DNA from 4 places in the Ensifer sp. VA4 genome. Region 3 is predicted to be linked to each of the others. Evidence: riboswitches for the same ligand, from Rfam matches in the RefSeq annotation. Region 3 holds a riboswitch; each other region holds the start of a gene.
What was found. Region 3 has a riboswitch for thiamine pyrophosphate ahead of thiO (glycine oxidase ThiO). Riboswitches for the same ligand answer to the same signal wherever they lie in the genome.

Region 1: linked by a shared signal. The riboswitch ahead of thiD (bifunctional hydroxymethylpyrimidine kinase/phosphomethylpyrimidine kinase) and the one ahead of thiO (glycine oxidase ThiO) in region 3 are both predicted to bind thiamine pyrophosphate.
Region 2: linked by a shared signal. The riboswitch ahead of thiC (phosphomethylpyrimidine synthase ThiC) and the one ahead of thiO (glycine oxidase ThiO) in region 3 are both predicted to bind thiamine pyrophosphate.
Region 4: linked by a shared signal. The riboswitch ahead of thiB (thiamine ABC transporter substrate binding subunit) and the one ahead of thiO (glycine oxidase ThiO) in region 3 are both predicted to bind thiamine pyrophosphate.

The regions. Positions count from the first base shown of each region.
Region 1 is NZ_JBVQPO010000009.1:167,375-172,472, reverse strand. Features, by position in the region: gene AC0C6X_RS17325 (transposase) at 1-156, shown strand, start outside; TPP riboswitch at 1,323-1,425, shown strand; gene thiD (bifunctional hydroxymethylpyrimidine kinase/phosphomethylpyrimidine kinase) at 1,669-2,478, shown strand; gene AC0C6X_RS17315 (glycosyltransferase family 4 protein) at 2,636-3,937, opposite strand; gene AC0C6X_RS17310 (hypothetical protein) at 3,934-5,098, opposite strand, start outside.
Region 2 is NZ_JBVQPO010000011.1:123,954-129,051, reverse strand. Features, by position in the region: gene AC0C6X_RS20165 (allantoate amidohydrolase) at 1-507, shown strand, start outside; gene AC0C6X_RS20160 (hypothetical protein) at 731-1,234, opposite strand; gene thiC (phosphomethylpyrimidine synthase ThiC) at 1,447-3,267, opposite strand; TPP riboswitch at 3,358-3,486, opposite strand; gene AC0C6X_RS20150 (sigma-54-dependent transcriptional regulator) at 3,583-4,947, opposite strand; gene AC0C6X_RS20145 (ATP-binding protein) at 4,951-5,098, opposite strand, start outside.
Region 3 is NZ_JBVQPO010000011.1:262,709-267,806, reverse strand. Features, by position in the region: gene AC0C6X_RS20815 (thiamine phosphate synthase) at 1-187, opposite strand, end outside; gene AC0C6X_RS20810 (thiazole synthase) at 184-957, opposite strand; gene thiS (sulfur carrier protein ThiS) at 961-1,158, opposite strand; gene thiO (glycine oxidase ThiO) at 1,155-2,126, opposite strand; TPP riboswitch at 2,283-2,403, opposite strand; gene bioB (biotin synthase BioB) at 2,863-3,858, shown strand; gene AC0C6X_RS20790 (8-amino-7-oxononanoate synthase) at 3,855-5,000, shown strand; gene bioD (dethiobiotin synthase) at 4,997-5,098, shown strand, end outside.
Region 4 is NZ_JBVQPO010000004.1:195,999-201,096, reverse strand. Features, by position in the region: gene AC0C6X_RS08080 (thiamine diphosphokinase) at 1-525, opposite strand, end outside; gene AC0C6X_RS08075 (GNAT family N-acetyltransferase) at 610-1,095, opposite strand; TPP riboswitch at 1,242-1,359, shown strand; gene thiB (thiamine ABC transporter substrate binding subunit) at 1,508-2,518, shown strand; gene thiP (thiamine/thiamine pyrophosphate ABC transporter permease ThiP) at 2,526-4,154, shown strand; gene thiQ (thiamine ABC transporter ATP-binding protein) at 4,151-4,870, shown strand.

The DNA.
Region 1 (5,098 bases), on a different contig from region 3:
ATCATTTCCGGCGTTGAGCGTAGGCGGCGATGGTCGAAAGAAACTAAGCTGAAGATATTGGCGGAAGCTGACCAGCCTGGCGTCCGCATTGGTGATGTAGCTCGCCGCCATGACATCTATCCCCCCTCCGAATATGAAAATCTACGTTTTCCCTGATAACATCGGCCTCGTTTCTGACCAACAATGTCATGATTAGTTTCATTTTTGCCCCACTATCTTTGCCCCAAATATATTAGAATTATTGAACTATCAATCTGAAGCTATGGGAACAAGTCGTTAGCTCGCGGAGGCGAAGTCGAGGCGAAGTTGCTAAACATTGGACAGTTACGCAAAAGCCGCCTCCCATGTCCGTGTCGCTGCTTGCCGCTTACCGGGAATCTCGCGCCGTCTGGATGGCGCCGATAACCGACGCAATGAAACATATCGTCGGACGCTCATCAATGAAGTGGCCGCCGATCGTGATGGTCGAACCCCTGGGCTCGTCTTCGTGATTCATTGGATCGGGCCCCACACCGAACTGCGCTGCCGAAGCTGTGCCGGGCCAAAGAAACGCGACGCCTGAAGACATTGTCGATACTGTGCGACAGCTCGATTATTGCCAATGATGAAAGTGAGTGCCGGTGACCGGGAACGGCACCGGCACCGGCATCGGTAAACACGGGAGCGGGTCAATCGCTCAGGTCATTTCGCAAGAATCCGGTCTTCAATTCCCAGTGACGGGGTCGGGTCGCGGCTTAATCTGGCCAGTGAGGCGATGTTGCTCGGAATCACGCCAAAGACGCGGCATGTGGCGGCCGAGGCCGGGAAATTGGGGGCACTCATCCGCTAGGCCCCAGAGATCTTCAGCCGTTAAAACTCGCGACACACGCATATCTGTTCCTCCGTCGCGCGGCAGAGACCTCAAGACCCCCACAGGATCGTATCCAGATCAGCAAAATCGGTGTTACGAAATAACGCCGATACAATGCGTGCTGCCTGGGTTGCGGCACACGGGATCTGGCTAAAATGCCCGCGTATCACCCGATCGCCAGACTGGAGAGCGCCGAGCGGCTTCGAGATCGACCATAGAGTTCGTCCGATCCACTTTTGAACTGGTATAGAGTTCAAACCAGAAGATGAGGGCGGCGCCGGTGCCCCGCCTTTCCAAGCCAAGGGCCTAGATTAGAGACAACGACGTGAGAGAAACTCTCGCTGAACGTCGAGCGGCTTCGCGGCAGCGCCGCCGACCATATTTGTCCCAGCTGTGGGCATTGGTTGGGAACACGATGACATAATGTTGATCGCCAATAATTGACATTACCTCCCACGCTCCCCTAGCATCCAATAATGCCGAGGGGCGCATCTGACGGTGCTGAGATGGCGGTGAGCCAGACCCTTGAACCTGAACCGGATCATACCGGCGTAGGAACGGCGGGGCCTCCATCGGCACATCAGCCGCGCCTGCGCCTTTCATCCGGATCTCCATCATTTGGTTTTGGAAAGATCGCTGATGCCTGCACGTAGTTTAGGATGTTGCGACGGAGAATTCCGGGAGCCGAGCCGGCCAGTAGCTACCCTCGATCATTCGGGTTCCTCGCTGGCAGCTGGAATGGGCGCGCGCCTTAGCACCCGGGTGCGAGCAGCCGTCCACATTGAGCGCACCACCTCTACCTGCCACGGAAGCTGGACATGACTGCTATCGCTGTCACTATTGCAGGATCGGATTCCGGTGGTGGTGCCGGTATCCAGGCGGATCTGAAGACGTTTTCGGCGCTCGGCGTCTATGGCGCCAGCGTGATTACTGCTGTCACGGCGCAGAACACCCGTGGGGTCACGGCCGTCGAGGATATCTCTCCGGCCGTCGTCACAGCTCAGATCGATGCGGTGTTTTCGGACCTCGCCGTTGGCGCGGTGAAGCTCGGCATGGTGTCCCGCCAGGAGACCATTACCGCGATCGTTTCCGGTTTGAAGAGGCACGGACAGATGGCCGTCATCGATCCCGTGATGGTCGCCACTTCAGGTGACGTATTGTTACGTCCGGATGCGATCGCGACGCTCAAGGAGGAGTTGCTGCCACTTGGGCTTATCGTGACGCCGAACCTGCCTGAAGCGGCGTTGTTGACAGGACGCGCGATTGCGCAGAACGAGACGGAGCTGGCGCGCCAGGCGGAGTTGCTCCTGAAGCTTGGTGCGCGCGCCGTGCTGATGAAAGGCGGGCATGCGAAGGGCGATGAAGCGGTGGATATCCTCTTTTGTGGCGACACCCTCTTGCGCCTGTCGCGCTCGCGGGTCGAGACAAGGAATGATCATGGCACCGGCTGCACACTGTCAGCCGCAATCGCGGCTGGTCTTGCCCGCCGGCAGACGCTTGAAGACGCGGTTGTAGCCGCCAAGACCTATCTGCACGAGGCGCTTGTTGCCGGAGCGGACTTGACGATCGGGCAGGGGCGGGGACCGGTCCATCACTTCCATCAGTGGTGGGGCCGAAGCGGCGATTAATCCCATTCCCGAAGCCGTGTGCCGGTTTCACCGTTCAAGTTCAGCTAAGAAAACCAAGTCATTCCATTGCGGATAAGCGATGGAATGACCTTCGAGGCGAGAAGTTCGTCGCTTGCGAGATGCGGACGCGCGACGGGGACGGCGCGCGCGTTTCGGTTCAGGCTACCGCAGCGCTGACGTGAGCCGGCTGCTCCGCCTTGAGCAGTTTCCGGTAGAGCGCGACATGTTCGCGGCCGCAGTCGACATGGCTCATCGGGCGCCTGAGGGTTGCCCGAAGATTGTCCCAGGATCGCGGTGTGCTCAGCACATCAAGCATCCGATCGGCAAGGTCTTGTGCGCTGCCGGCCCGGAAATGATAGCCGTCCAGGCGGTCGCGAACTTTCTCGGCCATGCCGCCGATATCCGAACACAGGATCGGTCGACCATGGTGCAGGGCTTCCTGAATGACGACCGGAGAATTCTCCCACCACACCGAGGGCATCACCACCCAGTCAACCGAACGCATCAGCCGCGGCATATCCTGGTTCTGGTAGGCACCATAGAAGCGGACGCGCCGGCCGGCGTCCTCGATCAGCTTCGCGACGCGCTCCTGATACCCGGTCGGCTGGCGTTCGAGGTTGCCGCCGAAGATCATCAGCGTGGAATCGTCACCCCAGATCTCCTCGGGCACGCGTGACACGGCGTCGATCAACACATGCACGCCTTTGAACGGGGTCATCTGCCCGAAATAGGCAAAGCGGTTGCGTCGTGCCGTCGGCGTTGGCAGTTCGCGTGCGGGGGTCTTTTCCCCCATGACGATGCCGTTTTCGATCACGAAGATCTTCTCGGCGGCGATGCCCCACTCGACATAGCGATTGGCGAGAAAGGCGCTCGGGGCGATGAAGGCGTCGGCAAGGTTCAGCATGCCCCGCACGAATTGCTCGCGGCGGACGAAGCGCGACACCGGGATTTCGGGGAAGCACGTGTGGCAGCTGATCGGCGAGGCGCCATTGCATAGCTGACCCGAGGGTCGCTTCACCATTTGTCCGTGGTTGTGACAGATCGGCAGATATTCGTGGAAGGTCACGACGATGCGCGCTTTTGGCAGAGCGTCACGCACCGCATAGAGCGCTTCCAGCCCAAAGCCCATGACATGGTGGAAGTGGACGATGTCCGGCTTGATGTCTCCCACGAAGCGCAAGAGGTCTCGGCGGATTGCGTCGGTATCGCCATTGGACAGGAAGAAATGATCAAAGTCCTCGGCATGGTAGAGCACCTCGTCCATCGCCAGGCGAAGGCTCATCAGCGCCGACGCGCCGTGGCGCGGCACGGGATGGCCGACACGGGCGAGGTAGATCGATTCGATGCCCGGCAGGCCGTTCAACGCCTTGTGCAATCCATGGGAGGCGATCTCGGCGCCGCCGAGCGAATGGGTCGGGTGGCCGTGCGAAACGACCAGCACGCGGAGTTTGTCACTCATGCCGAAACCTCATTGTGGGCCGTTCCTTCTGCTTCCACCGTCTGCATCCAGCGTCCACGGAACAGCGTCTGATCGACACGCTCCACGTACCTCGCCGTGGCTGGAGAAACGGCACCGGATGCCTCATCCGATCCGAGCATTTGCAAGGCGGGCAGCCAATAGGATTCGTAGCCCCTGCGGCTCAGCCCCAATGCAAGATCCAGCCCCTTGAGAGACGCGCCGAGATAGGTGGGCGAAACGCCGGTTTCATCGAGAAGTGCCGTGCGCGGCATGATGCAGCATTCGAGCGAGGCGGTCTGAACCCGCGTCAGCTTCAGGCGGTTCACGGCGCCGACCGGATAACCGGCATAGCGACTCGACTGAAGATGATCGGCACGGTCGAGCGAGGTGCTGCCGGCCCAGCGGATCGAATGATCCTCATAGGCAAGCGTCGGCGATATGATGCTTCCGCTCTTTGTCTCGTAGTTGGCAACGAGCGTCTGGTACCAACTGGGATTGGCGGGCGTCAGCGACGCTGACAGCAGGATGACGGTCTCATTGTCGATTGCCTGCGCCGCAGTCCGCGCCAGGTCGGTGGCGTCGCCCGAGCCATCGACGGACACCAGGCGCAGCGGCAAGCGATAAAATTCCGCATGCTGGCGAATACGGGCGGCGCGCCGGCGAAATTGCTCCGATTGAAGAACGAGCACGATCGGCGCCTGCCGCGTATGCGGATCGAGCGCCAGAAGACCCAACAGCGGGGCGAAATCCTCCTCGGCGTCTCCCACAGCGACAAGGATTGCCGCCCCCACGGCCTCACCGTACCGGCCTATGTCGATGACGGTTTCGACCGTTGGTGCGTCCGCGCGCGCAGCGCCAAGGAACGGGACGATCTGCCGATCGACGATATCGGGCAGGGCCCAGCTCGTCGGGTCGATGGCGTTCAGCAGCCGCAGCGCCGCATGTCTCGCCGATAGCCGCGTCGGGTGAAGCGGCATATAGGCGCGGCGGGAATCGCGCAGCGTCACTTCGAGGTGAAGCGGCGCTGCCGGATCGCCGACGAGGTCACCCGCGAAAGCGATGAAACCGTGCGAGCGGCGATGTCCGGATATTGCGCTCTTGAATTCCGGCCGGTCCGCGAAGGCATCTTCGACGTCCGGCCGTTCGGCGCGTGTCCATCTT
Region 2 (5,098 bases), 140 kb from region 3:
TTCCTGCGTGAGTGGATCGATCGCTCGAATGCGCCGAGCGTGGCGACGATCGGCACCATGCGCTTCGAACCGAACGCGATCAACGTCATCCCGTCACGCGCGGTCTTCGCCGTCGACCTGCGCGACCCGGACGAGGACCGTCTGCAGGCACTCGAAGCGGCGCTTTCGGATTTTCTCGCGCGTGTCGGCAGGGAGGAAGGCGTAGAGATTTCCGTCGAACGTCTGGCGCGGTTCCAGCCGGTCGCATTCGACCAACACATTGTCGCGGCGATTGAGGCATCGGCGAAGGCGCGCGACCTGAAGAGCCGGCGCATGACCTCCGGCGCCGGTCATGATGCGCAGATGATCGCACGCATCTCTCCAGCCGCAATGATCTTCGTGCCGAGCCGTGAGGGTATCAGCCACAATCCGCGGGAACACACTGAACCCGCCGACCTCGTCGCCGGCGCCAATGTACTGCTCGATGTGGTCGAACGGATGGTTGGCAGCGGCTGGAAAGGCCGTTAGGAACATACGCGGCGAGAAAGACGATGCTCTGTATCCATAGCGCCGACGCCGCACTCCGGCAGGTCGTGATCGGGATAGACATTTCTCGAATGCAAAGCCGTGACGCCAGTTGAGCTGGTTCTCGCGCGTCAGAACTCGTGCCTACACGGACATCCGGAGTCTGGTTTCGAGAAGTAGCGCAGGTCCCCTCCGTTGCGACGAAGTTGACCTGCCTTCAAGGCTCTCATTTCGTGTGAACGGTCTTCTGCCGGCCAGACGATTCAGGCTGGCTATGTTGGAAGCGCCTTTCCGGTGTCCGGCGGAAAAGGTTGAGGAAACTGCTGCCGCCGTACCATACGTTGCCGCTTGGTCCGTAATCCCGTGAGTCGCGCGAGGATGAGTGGCGCTCGCTATGACTATCGCTGTCGATGACGGCAGCACCTCCGCCGCCTGCGCCGGTACCACCGGGCACGCCGCCTACGCCGCTGCCGTCACCGGTGCCCCAATCGCCGCCACCCTCTGCGCCGTTGCTTCCGCCGCCCTCGACGTTTTCGCCACCTTGGTCGCTGCCATCAGCGCCATTTTCACTATTCCCGCTGCCGCCATCGGTGTCGTCCGCATGGGCGGCGGAAATCCAGGAAAAGCCCGCGGCAAGACTTCCGCTGTCGTTGAGGCGTGGCAGATCTCCAGCGAGTGCCGCGAAGCCGCCTATCGACAGGGCCGTCAGTCTCAGCAGGCGTGTCCTCACGTCATTCTCCTCGTAAGCGGCGTTTTTTCGTCGTCTTGCAAGAGCACCACAGCAGACGGCAGCTTGGCGTGAATGACGGGTTCGCTGGCGACGACTTTTGCGTGAGGCTTACATATCGTTCAACCGATACAGGGGCAAGCTAGTCGCCCACGGCCAGCATCCGCCTTGCTGTCGGAAGGGACTGCGAGGCGTCCCTCCCGACGTGTTGCGCGTTAACTCCCAGCTTCGACTTCGCCGACCGGCATATAGAGGTCGCCGCCTTCGCGATACTTGGCGGCCATCGCCTCCAGCCCTTCCTTCTGTGCTTCCGCCCGAATGTCGTGCGAGATCCGCATCGAGCAGAACTTCGGGCCGCACATGGAGCAGAAATGCGCCACCTTGTGCGCTTCCTTCGGCAGCGTCTCGTCGTGGAAGTTGCGGGCTGTCTCCGGGTCGAGCGACAGGTTGAACTGGTCTTCCCAGCGGAACTCGAAGCGGGCGCGTGACAGCGCGTCGTCGCGCACCTGCGCGGCGGGATGGCCCTTGGCGAGGTCGGCGGCGTGGGCGGCGATCTTGTAGGTGATGACGCCCACCTTGACGTCGTTGCGGTCCGGCAGGCCCAGATGCTCCTTCGGCGTGACGTAGCACAGCATGGCGGTGCCGAACCAGCCGATCATCGCGGCGCCGATGCCGGAGGTGATGTGGTCGTAGCCGGGAGCGATATCCGTCGTCAGCGGTCCGAGCGTGTAGAACGGCGCCTCGCCGCAGACGGCGAGCTGCTTGTCCATGTTTTCCTTGATCTTGTGCATCGGCACGTGACCGGGGCCTTCGATCATCACCTGACAATCCTTGGCCCAGGCGATCCTCGTGAGTTCGCCGAGCGTCTCCAGTTCGGCGAATTGCGCCGCGTCGTTGGCGTCGGCGATCGAGCCGGGGCGCAAGCCATCACCGAGCGAGAAGGAGACGTCATAGGCGCGGCAGATGTCGCAGATCTCCTCGAAATGCTCGTAGAGGAAGCTCTCCTTGTGATGATGCAGACACCACTTGGCCATGATCGAGCCGCCGCGCGAGACGATGCCGGTCACCCGGTCGACGGTGAGCGGAATGTAATGCAGCCGCACGCCGGCATGGATGGTGAAATAGTCGACGCCCTGTTCGGCCTGCTCGATCAGCGTGTCGCGGTAGACCTCCCAGGTCAGGTCCTCGGCGATGCCGTTGACCTTTTCCAGCGCCTGATAGAGCGGCACGGTACCGATCGGAACCGGCGAATTGCGGATGATCCATTCGCGGATGTTGTGGATGTTGCGGCCGGTCGAAAGGTCCATGACCGTGTCGGCGCCCCAGCGGGTCGCCCAGACCATCTTTTCGACCTCTTCGGCCATCGACGAGGTGACGGCGGAGTTGCCGATATTGGCGTTGATCTTCACCAGGAAGTTCCGGCCGATGATCATCGGCTCGGATTCCGGATGGTTGATGTTGGCGGGCAGGATCGCCCGGCCGCTGGCGATTTCCTGGCGCACGAATTCCGGTGTGACATGGTCGGGGATATGGGCGCCGAAGCTCTCGCCATCGCGCGCTTTCGCGCGCGCCGCATCGCGGCCGAGGTTTTCTCGGATCGCCACGAATTCCATTTCGGGCGTGATGATGCCGGCGCGGGCATAGGCAAGCTGGGTTACCGCCTTGCCGGCCACTGCCTTCAGCGGCGCATGCTGGAACGGGAAGGTCGGCGTCAGCCGGTCGCCGCTGGCAAAGCCGTTGTCCTCTGGCCGGACGGTGCGCCCCTCGTAGGTTTCCACATCGCCGCGGGCGACGATCCAGTTGCGGCGGAGCCGCGGCAACCCCTCCTCGATGCGGATTTCGGCATCGTCGGCGGTATAGGCGCCGGAGGAATCATAGACCGTGACCGGCGGTTCGCCCGAGGTCGGGTGCAGCGCGATCTCACGCATCGGCACGCGGAGATCCGGATGCAGGATGCCGGCCTTGTGAACTTTTCGGGATGCCGGAAGCGGACCTTGGGTGACCGAGAGGGCTGCGGGCTTTGTGGCAATATTCATGACGAGGCTCCAAGTTTGCGATTGGAGACCCAGTTCTGATGCCGGAAGGATGAAAGACGCGCCGCCAGGTGCTGAACGCACGGAATCCTGGCTTCGATATCTGCACCGTCCCTACGCCAGTATGAACTGGATCAGGTTCAACGGGTCACTGCGCCACAGCCGGCGAGCCGGCCATCCAGCAGAATCTCAGCCCCTTGCGGGACCCCCCTGGTGAATGCCCAAGAGATAGCCATCGAACGGCACGGGTCGTCAAGCGTTAATCCGCTTATCGATCCGATTGCGCGTACTGCGGGTATATCGAGTCTACCGTGGAACTCAGCGGTCGGCCTTCACCGATCCTCCACGCTCCGCATAGTCGGCGCGGTTGATGCCGTGGCGCTGGAGCTTGTCGTAAAAGGTCTTGCGCGGAATGCCGAGCGCTTCGATGGTCGCCTTGACGTCGCCGCGCTGGGCTCGGAGCGCCTCCTTCAGGATCTCCGCCTCGTAGCGTTCGAGCCGCTCCGGCAGCGCGAAACCGGACTGTTCGGCCGAGGCAACGGGCTGCCCCAACGGGCCTTCGACGCCGAGCGCGACGCGTTCGGCAAAATGCGAAAGCTCGCGCACATTGCCAGGCCAGTTGTGCGTCATCAGGTGCTGCTGCACGGTCGGTGAGATGACGGGCATGTCACGCTTGAAGCGCTCGACTGCCCGGGTCAGGAAGTGCGAGAAGAGCAGCGGGATGTCGTCACGGCGTTCGCGCAGCGGCGGGATCGACAACGTCACGACGTTCAATCGAAAGTAGAGATCTTCGCGAAAGTCACCGCGCTGCGCCGGGTCGCCGAGATCAATTTTTGCGGCGGCGATGACGCGGATATCGACGGGACGGACCTGATTGGTGCCGAGCGGCGTAATCTCGCGAGCTTCAAGAACACGCAGCATCTTGACCTGGGTCGCCGGCGGCATCGCCTCGATCTCGTCGAGGAACAGCGTGCCGCCGCTGGCGTGTTCGATGCGACCGACGCGCTTCTTCAAGGCGCCAGTGAAGGCACCCTGTTCGTGGCCGAAGAGTTCGCTTTCGATCACCGTTTCCGGCAGGGCGCCGCAGTTCAGCGCGACGAAGTTGCCGTTGCGGCGCCGGCTCCAATTGTGGAGCAGGGTGGCAACCACTTCCTTGCCGCTGCCGGTTTCGCCGGCGACGAGCACGTCGACATCCGTGTCGGCGATGTGCCGGATCGTCTGCCGCAGCCGCTCCATGACCGGTGTCTGGCCGATCAGCGGCAGGCTGTCGCCGGCCGTCTCCGCCGCCCTTTTCAACGCGCGGTTCTCCATGACGAGCCGGCGCTTTTCGAGCGCGCGCCGCACGCTCTGCACCAGCCGATCGACGGCAAAGGGCTTGGGAATGAAGTCATAGACGCCATCCTGCAATGCCTGCACCGCCATCGGGATATCGCCGTGGCCGGTGACCAGGATCACCGGCAGATCGGCATCGAAGGCGGCGATGCGGCGATGGAACGCCAGGCCATCGATGCCCGGCATGCGGATATCGCTGACGACGATGCCGTCGAAATTGGCGTCGAGCGTCTCCAGCGCTTCGGCGGCACTTGCAAGCGAGGTGACGGCAAGGCCGGCAAGCTCCAGCGTCTGCTTCATCGCCTTGCGCAGATCGTTGTCGTCGTCGATGAGGTAAACGGTCGGCTGCATCGCTCAGGCCCTTTTCAGGCGGACCGTGAAGACGGTGCCCCTGTCGCTGGTTTCGACTGATATCTCGCCGCCATAGTCGGCGACGATCTCCTTGGAGATGGCAAGACCGAGGCCGAGCCCTTCGTCCTTGGAGGTGTTGAACGGTGTGAAC
Region 3 (5,098 bases):
AGTAGTCGTTGACGACGAGCTGGCAACCATGGCGGTCACAGATCGCCTTGGCCGCGCGGATCTCGTCGCGAAGCTCTGCATCCGGACGATCCTTGACGCGAAGCTGCACCAGCTTGACGCCGAGCGGTACCAGCCGCTCGATCCATGCCGCGCTGTCGACGATGAGGTAGAAGGGATCGAGCTTCACGCGAACACCGCCTTTCCGATGACGGGCGTGGAGGGTACGGCAAAATCGCGCGGTTCGAGCATGCCTGCCTCGAGGGCATCGCGTCCGGCATCGATCGCCCGGGCGAAGGCCGACGCCATGAGGGCCGGCTTCGCCGCTCCGGCGACGGCGGTATTGAGCAGCACCGCATCGAAGCCAAGCTCCATCACCGCCGTTGCGTGCGACGGGCGGCCAATGCCGGCATCGACGATCAGCGGCATATCCGGAAAATGGGCACGCATGGCTCTCAAGGCGGAGATGTTCTGTGGCCCCTTGGCGCTGCCGATCGGCGCGCACCAGGGCATCAGCACCCTGCATCCGGCTTCGACGAGGTGCTCGCCGACCACCAGGTCGTCGGTCGTATAGGGGAAGACCTCGAAACCTTCGGCTGAGAGGATGCGTGCCGCCTCGACCAACCCGAAGACATCGGGCTGCAGCGTATCCTGATGGCCGATGACTTCGAGCTTGATCCAGTTCGTGTCGAAGACCTCGCGCGCCATCTTCGCGGTCAGCACCGCCTCCGACACCGAGTGGCAACCGGCGGTGTTCGGCAGCACGCGCACGCCGAGCGCGCGGATCAGTTCGAAGAAGCCGCCGCCTTGTTTTCCGCCGGCGGTTTCGCGACGAAGCGAGACCGTGACGACCTCCGTTGCCGACGAACGAACCGCGTCTTCGAGGGAGGCAGGCGAGGGGTAGCGGGCGGTGCCCAGAAGCAGGCGGGAACGCAGTTCCTGTCCGTAAAGCGTCAGCATGCCTCAGCCTCCTTTCATCGGCGAGAGAATTTCGATCCGGTCGCGATCGTTGAGGGAATGGGCCGAACGGTCGGCCCGGTGCACCAGCTCGCCATTGACGGCGGTAGCAAGCCAATCCCCTTCGAAGTCGAGTGTCGCCAGAAGCTCGGCAAGGGTCGTGACTGCGAGGTCATGCTCCTCGCCGTTGACAATCAATTTCATGCGGCGTCTCCCTTCAGGTTCCAGGCAAGCGCAAGGTCCGCCGCTTCCTCGGCCAAGGCCGGCGAAAGCAGGAAGCCATGACGGTAAAGCCCGTTTAGCGCGATGGTGTTTCCGGCGCGATTGATGCGCGGCAGGTTGTCTGCAAAGGCCGGTCGGACGCCGGTGCCGGTTTCGAGAAGGCGCGCCTCGCCGAAGGCAGGGTGCAGCGCATAGGCGGCATTCAGCAACTCCATCAGGGAGCGGACAGTGATCGGACCGCCATCATCGGATTCGATCATGGTCGCCCCGCACATGAAGAGGCCGTTGCCGCGCGGCACGATGTAGAGTGGGATGCGCGGGTGGATGAGACGGACTGGCCGCGACAATTCCACTTCATCGCTTTGCAGGTAGAGCATCTCGCCACGTACCCCACGCAGTCCGGCGGTGCTGCTGATTCTTGCGGCGCCACGGCAATCGGCGATCAGATCGTAGCCGCCATCGCTATCCGTCTCGCCGATGAGGGCGACACCGCTTTCGACAAGCTTTTGCCTTAGCAAGGAAAGCGCTCGGCGCGGGTCGAGATGCGCCTCGCCCGGAAAAAACAACGCCTCCCGGAAGCGCCCGGCAAGCGCCGGCTCCAGCGCTGTGACCGCCTCGGCATCGAGCCACTCGAAGCCGGAGGTGCGTGAAGCGAAGCGTTTGAGTTCGCCGGCGTCGCGTGGCGGGGCGACGACGAGGGTGCCGTTGCGCGATACCTCTCCGGGAAGCGCCCGATCCCACCAATCGATGGCGGCTATGCCGCGTGTCAGCACCGGTTCCTCGGCGCTCTCGCGCTCGCACCAGGGCGCAAGCATACCGCCGGCAAACCAGGATGCGGCCCCGCCGAAGTCTGGCTGCCGCTCCGCAACCGTCACTTCGACGCCTCGGGCGGTCAATTCATGGGCGAAGGCCAGTCCGACGACGCCGGCGCCTTTGATGAGGGCGCGCATGGTCAATGCGCCCAGCCGCGGCCAGCGGGACGTGTGATGGGAAAAGTCGCGGTGAAGATACGCATTGCCGAGGCTCCATTATTGGAGACCCAGTTCGACCGGAAGGGAGGGAAGGACGCCTTGCCGAAGTCTGTACGCGCGAACGCGACGATTGCGGCAGCGATGTCTGCACCGTCCCTACGCCAGTATGAACTGGATCAGGTTCAACGGGTCACTGCGCTGCGCAAACCGCCTAGCAGAATCTCAGCCCCTTGCCGGGACACCCCTGGTGAATGCGTTAAACTGACCGGCAGTGTCGGTCCTTGTCAAGGCCTGCCGTCTTCTACACGATGGGTAGAATCCCGGCTGAAAAAATAATCTATAAAATTGCCGCCGAGAGATGACGCGTGCGCAGCGAGTTGTCACTTGCGGCTTGCCGGGCGAGCAATCGCCCGGTTCGGAAACGCTGCAAGCCGCAAAAGCGATCATTCAAATCGGATATCACTCGCTGATCGCTGCATTTCGTCGGGTGCCGCCATCGTTAAGCATTTGCAGTGCGTTCCGGCATCCTCCGCTATTTCTGCTGGCCCTAATCGAGTTGCATTCTGCGCCCACTGGTTGAATATTTCCGTCGGTTTTTCCGAGGGGTGGTTGCTTGCTCAAGAATGAGAAGAAATTATAGATAATATCAGAATCTATCTATATTGCTTCGCGAAGCCAGAGGGAGTGAGCAGCAGTGCTGGATGCAAACATATCGATCGAGCCGACTTCGAACACCGTCGAAACCACCGAAAACCGGTGGGATCTCGCCGAAGCGCAAGAAATCTATCAACTGCCGTTCAACGACCTGCTGTTTCGCGCCCATTCCATCCATCGCTCCCATTTCGATCCCAACGCCGTCCAGATGAGCCGACTGCTCTCGATCAAGACCGGGGGCTGTGCCGAAGATTGCGGTTATTGCAGCCAGTCGGCACATTACCCGACCGGGCTCAAGGCGTCGAAATTGATGGAGGTCGAGCGCGTTCTCGCTGAAGCGCGGAAGGCAAAAGACGGTGGCGCGACGCGCTATTGCATGGGCGCCGCCTGGCGCAGTCCGAAGGAGCGCGACATGGAGGCGATTGTCGCCATGATCAGCGGCGTCAGGGCACTCGGCATGGAGACCTGCATGACGCTCGGAATGCTGACACCCGCCCAGTCCGAGCGTCTCGCGGACGCCGGGCTCGACTACTACAACCACAATGTCGATACGTCGGAGCGGTTCTACAGCGAGATCATCACCACCCGCACCTTCGCCGATCGCCTGGAGACGCTCGCCAATGTCCGCGACGCCGGCATCAAGGTTTGTGCCGGCGGCATCCTCGGCATGGGCGAAACCGTTGACGACCGGGTCTCGATGCTGGTGACGCTCGCCAACCTGCCGGTGCCGCCTGAAAGCGTGCCGATCAACATGCTGATCCCCATCCCCGGCTCGAAACTTGGCGATGCAGCGCCGGTCGACCCGATCGATTTCGTCCGCACCATCGCGCTCGCGCGCATAATGATGCCTAAGTCCCATGTGCGCCTCTCGGCCGGCCGCACCGACATGAGCGACGAGATGCAGGCGCTCTGTTTCTTCGCCGGCGCCAATTCGATCTTCGTCGGCGAGACGCTGCTGACCGCCGACAACCCGGGCGAGGACCATGATGCGGGCCTCTTCCGCCGCCTCGGGTTGGAGCCGATGGCGCTTGCCGCAAAAGAGGGCGCTGCCGAATGACCGCGAGCCTCGTCACCTGCCACGCGAAGACGCTACACGGCCTCGAACGCAAGGGGCGCCGGCGTGAACTTGTCGCCGGGGGTGGCATCGACTTCACCTCCAACGACTATCTGGCGCTTGCCGGGTCGCCGCGGTTGAAGGCCGCGATCACCGCTGCGATCGAGCGCGGCGTGCCGGTCGGGTCTGGCGGCTCGCGGCTCCTGCGCGGCAACCATGCGGAACACGCGGCGCTGGAGGCAGAGGCAGCCGCCTTCTTTGGCGCGGAGAGGGCGCTCTTCTTCGCCAGCGGCTATGCGGCCAATGCCGCCTTGTTTTCGACGCTCCCACAGCGCGACGACATCATCGTCCACGACGCCTTGATCCACGCGAGTGCCCATGAGGGTATCGCCGCAAGCAGGGCCGGTGCGGTCGCGGTCAAGCACAACGACGTCGATGCCTTCGCCGATGCGATCGGTATCTGGCGCCAGCGCGGCGGCATGGGGCATCCCTGGATCGCCGTCGAAAGCCTCTATTCGATGGATGGCGACCGGGCGCCGCTTGCGGATCTTGCGGCACTTGCCGCGCGGTATGATGGATTTCTGGTCGTCGACGAAGCGCATGCGACCGGTGTTTTTGGACCGGACGGCCGCGGTTTGGCCGCGGAATTGGAAGGCCGACAAAATCTCGTCGTGCTCCACACCTGCGGCAAGGCGCTTGGCGTCTCCGGTGCGCTGATCAATGCAAATGCGGTGCTGTGCGACTACCTCGTCAATCGCGCCCGCAACTTCATCTATTCGACGGCGCCTTCGCCGCTCACTGCCGCCGCCGTCCGCGAGGCTCTGGTGACGCTCGTGGATGAGCCTCGGCGCCGGGCGGAGTTCGATGATCTCCGGACCTTCGCCAATCGAGCATTCACTGACACCCTCGGCATCGAGGGTAGTGGCTCGCAGATCCTTCCGGTCCCGGTCGGCGACAACGGTTGCGCCGTACGGATTGCCGCGCGCATGCGCAAAGAAGGCTTCGACATCAGGGCCATCCGTCCGCCGACCGTCCCAGAGGGGACCGCGCGGCTCCGGATCGCGATTACGCTGAACGTCGACCGTCCGACGATCGCGAATATGCTGGAGCGCTTGACGGCCGCAATGGCGCAGGAGCGGCCATGATGCCCCGTTTCGTCGTCACCGGCACGGACACCGGCATCGGCAAGACGATATTCTCTGCGGCGCTGACCGATGCGCTTTCCGGCAGCTACTGGAAGCCA
Region 4 (5,098 bases), on a different contig from region 3:
GTCGAGCGGGTAACGCGCATTGACGATCGAAAGACCGGCGAGCTCGGTCAACCCCAGGACCGAAAAGAGGCAACCCTTCGGCAGGTCGAGCTCGAGCGTACCGGCAAGCAGCGGATAGGCCTCTTCCTCGCCGGAGGTCATCAGCACCGAAAGCCCGCGCTCGGCAAGGGCGACCGCCTGCAACAGGTGCAGGAAGGCATGGTCGCTGCGGGTGCCGCCAAGCGCACCGGCAAAGATCAAGCTGTCGGCACCACGCGACAGGGCAGCCTCGACGGCGATCTCGCCATCCGTGGCCGCCTTTGCCGCCGGATAGGCCTCGCGCGGAACGGAGGCGAATTCGGAAAGCAGGGTGTCTTCAGTCGAATCGAAATCACCGACCCAGACATCCGGGACGATGCCGAGCAGACGGGCGTGCCGCATGCCGCCGTCAGCCGCGACGAAGCGGCTTCCGCCGAGCTGGCGTGTCAGCCGGTCGGTGCTTGTGAGCGCACCGCCAAGCAGAATGGTGAAGGTCGATCGAGCCATGGCAAAGCCCATAGCGCAAAGGACCGCGGAAGGAAAACGAAGAAAGCTGCAAGACGGTCGGATCTCAAGATTTTGCGAGAGCCGTCAATGGCCTTCCGGCACCGGATCGGGAGACAGCATGCCGGCATAGACGCCGGGCGTCGAATCCGGAATCTCGATAGCGCCGGCCACACGCTCATAGAACCTCGCCGGGCCGACCCCGCCGATGACCGCATAACCGTAGCCAGCCTCGCGCATCGCCGTCAGGCTTTCGATCAGCAGCGCCTCGCCGATGCCCTGCCCGCGCATGCCTTCGTCGACGCCGGTCGGGCCGAAGAAACCGAGCGCGGTCACGTCGTAGCAGGCGAAACCGACGATCTTCTCGTCATGCACCGCGATATGAATGCGCGTCGGGGTCGAGGAAAAGGCCGCTTCCGCCTCGCCCGCCCAGCCGGCGCCGAAAGTCCTCTCGATCCAGGAGACGATCAGGCGGCGCTCGGGCGCCATGGCGCGGCGAATGCGGATGCCCGGGCCAAGCTTCGACTGGGGCTGCGCCGGCAAGGCATATAGTCGAACGAGCATATCTGGCATGGCATTTCCTCCTCGCAGCTCTCTGCAGCTTTTGTCTTAGCGCGGCTGCCGGCTTACGCAAGCGCGGACGCCATGCCCGGAGCCGCACCAGTCTCGGCTTGCACCAAACACGCTTGCCATGGAACCAACGTGGCGGTAAATCTCTTGGCGCTCTAACGGGGTGCCTTCCGACCGCATGACGGCCGAAGGCTGAGAGGCGTGAAACGCCAACCCGCGGAACCTGATCCGGCTCATACCGGCGGAGGGATTAGACGCGATCGCACCGATACGCCCTTTTCCCGTGCAACAACGAACATTGGGAGAGGTGCTTCGCATGTCCAATTCATCACAGCTCAAAATGATTAGCCGGCTAAAGCAATTCCAGCAAAAGTGCGACGCGGTTTTGCGTCCGGAATTGCGCAAAAGTAAGAAGCTGGAGCGCTTCCGCGCTCTAGCTCTGGCTGCCGCGGCAAGCCTTGTTTTCGCTGGTTATGCAACGGCTGCCGACAAGACGCTGACGGTCTATACCTATGAGAGCTTCATCACCGAATGGGGCCCCGGCGCCAAGGTGGCGGAAGCCTTCGAAAAGACGTGCGAGTGCAAGGTCAACTATGTCGGCGTTGCCGATGGCGTCGAATTGCTTACCCGCCTGAAGCTCGAAGGCGAAGCTTCGAAGGCCGACATCGTGCTCGGTCTCGACACCAACCTCGTGGCGGAAGCCAAGGCAACCGGCTTCTTCGCGCCGCACGGGGTCGACGCCAAGGACCTCAAGGTCCCGGGCGACTTCTCCGACGATACCTTCCTGCCCTATGACTACGGCCACTTCGCCGTCGTCTATGACACCGAAACGCTGAAGACGCCGCCGAAGAGCCTCAAGGAACTGGTGGAAGGCGACGCGTCGCAGAAGATCGTCATCGAGGACCCGCGCACCTCGACGCCCGGCCTCGGTCTGCTGCTCTGGGTCAAGGCCGTCTATGGTGATGAGGCGGGTGCCGCCTGGGCAAAGCTCAAGGATCGCGTCCTGACGGTCACCCCCGGCTGGTCGGAAGCCTATGGCCTCTTCACCAAGGGCGAAGCGCCGATGGTGCTCTCCTATACCACCTCGCCCGCCTACCACATGGTTGCTGAGAACACCGACCGCTACCAGGCGGCCGCTTTCTCCGAAGGCCACTACATCCAGATCGAAGTCGCCGGCATGACCAAGAATGCCAAGGAGCCGGAACTGGCTAAGCAGTTCTTGAGCTTCATGACCGGGCCGGAGTTCCAGTCGATCATCCCGACGACCAACTGGATGATGCCGGTTGGCGCCACCAGCGCGCCGCTGCCGGATGCTTTCAACAAGCTGGTCACTCCGGAAAAGACCTTGCTGCTGCCGTCGGAAGAGGTCGCGAAGAACCGCAAGGCCTGGATCGACGAGTGGCTTGCCGCGATGAGCAAGAACTGAGGCCGGATTGTTCGCGCTTCGCGAAAACCGCATGACGGTTGCCGCCGGGGCATTTTGCCTCGGCGCCTTCCTGCTCTTCGTCGGCCTGGCGATCGCCGCCTTGCTCGCTGAGACCGGCGGCGCGGGCGAGGGCCCCCTGTTCGACGCCTATATCTGGCGCGTCACCCGCTTCACGCTGCTGCAGGCAAGCCTTTCCACGCTGCTATCGGTGCTCTTCGCGATACCGGTGGCGCGGGCGCTGGCGCGGCGGCCGCAGTTTTTCGGCCGCATCTGGCTCTTGCGGCTGATGGCGCTGCCGCTCGGTCTGCCCGTTCTCGTCGGCGCGCTTGGACTCATCGAAATCTGGGGACGCCAAGGGTTCCTCAATGCGGGCCTGCGCTGGCTTGGTCTTGAGCGGCCGGTCAGCATCTACGGCCTGTTCGGCATCCTGCTCGCCCATGTCTTCTTCAACATGCCGCTTGCGGCGCGCCTGTTCCTGGCCGGTCTCGAGCGCATTCCCGCCGAATACTGGCGCAGCGCCGCCAATCTCGGCATGGCGTCCCACGCGCTTTTCCGCTTCATCGAATGGCCTGTTGTTCGCGGCCTGCTGCCGGGTGCGGCCGGCCTCGTCTTCATGCTCTGCGCCACCAGCTTCACGCTCGTGCTGACGCTTGGCGGCGGGCCGGCGGCCAGCACGATCGAGGTCGCGATCTACCAGGCGCTGCGCTTCGATTTCGATCCGCCGCGCGCCATCGCGCTGTCCGGCTTGCAGATCGCCATGACCGGCGTCCTGCTTTTCATTCTCAGACGTCTGGCAACGGAGCCGGAGGAGGGCATGACCGGTGGCCGCACGGTTCGCCGCTTCGATGGCGCGGCACCCGTAGCGCGTCTCAACGATGGCGCCTGGATCGTCCTGGCATTGCTCTTCCTCATCGCCCCCCTGGTTGCGGTGGTCGTCTCCGGGCTGCAGGCCGATCTCCTCAAGCTCGCCCGGGACCCGAACGTGCACCGGGCGCTGATGACGAGTGCTGCGATCGCGCTTGCCTCGGCATTCGCCTCCGTTTCCATGGCGGCCGTCATGATCCGCGCCGCGGCAACAATGACCGCGCCCCGGCATGCCGGAAAGCTGGCGCACGGCTTTGCCGGTATGATCGGCGCCAGCACCTCGCTCATCCTGCTGGTGCCGCCGGTCGTGCTCAGCGCCGGCTGGTTCCTGCTCCTCCGCCCCTTCGGTGATGTCGCGCGCTTTGCGCCTGTCATTGTCGTGGCGATCAATGCCCTGATGGCGCTCCCCTTCGTCCACCGTATCCTGGCGCCGGCTATGGCGACGCACACGGCGCGCTCTGAACGGCTGGTGGCAAGCCTCGGCATCCGCGGCTTTCATCGCCTGCGATGGATCGACTTTCCCGCCCTTCGCAAACCGTTGCTGATGGCGCTCTCCTTCGCCATGGCGCTGTCGCTCGGCGATCTCGGTGCCGTCGCGCTCTTCGGTTCGCAGGACATGGTGACGCTTCCCTGGCTGCTCTATAGCCGTATGGGCAGCTACCGCACGGCCGATGCGGCCGGCCTCGCCCTCTTCCTCGGGCTTCTCTGCCTGATCTTCACCATCCTCGGCACGGCGGACGACGTCCGCCGGCCGGAAAGACGCAAAGCATGACCGAGCCCACCGCTGCCATAGAACTGCGCAATGTCGAGGTTCGTTTCGAAGCGACCACGCTGCGCTTCGATTGCACGATCGCCGCCGGCGGAATCGTTGCCGTTGCCGGCGCCTCCGGGACCGGCAAGTCGACGCTCTTCCACCTCATTGCAGGTTTTGAGGATGCCGACTACGGCGAGATCCGTATCCTCGGTGAGAACGCTGGCAACCGGACACCTTCCGAGCGCCCGGTCTCGATGATCTTCCAAGACAACAATCTCTTCGCCCATCTCGATGTCGCGACCAATGTCGGCCTCGGCATCGATCCCGCACTTCGCCTGACGGACGAAGATCGGAAGAAGATCGAGGACGCGCTTCGCCGCGTTGGGCTTGAAGGCTTCGGACGACGACTGCCGTCCACGCTTTCCGGCGGGGAACGCCAGCGGGTCGCGCTCGCCCGCGCACTCGTGCGGCACCGCCCCCTCCTCCTGCTGGATGAACCTTTCGCTGCCCTCGATCCCGGGATGCGCAGCGGCATGCGCACGCTGCTTCGCGAGCTGCACGCGGAAGAAGGCAACACCATCTTGATGATCACACACCATCCCGAAGACGTGAAGGCTCTGGCCGATAGCGTGCTTTTTCTCGACCAGGGGCGTATCATTGCACACGATACGCTCGACCGCTTCCTGGAGCGGCGCGACGATGCGGCAATCGACCGTTTTCTTGGCAACGCGTGAAGGAGAGTGCAGTTTCGCCTCGCCCTCAGCCGATTGCCACAATTTGACCGCGACGCCATGCGACGCGCGAAATATCCGGCCGCGGGCGCGAATATTCGCGCATCCGTTGCCGTGATACCACGGGGCAACTATTTCTACCGAGACAAACTAGGCAGGTGGCGCTGAAATCAGATACAGCAAGACCAGGGCTGAACAGTCGCGGCGGAGCAATGCTGCCGGACTGAAAAA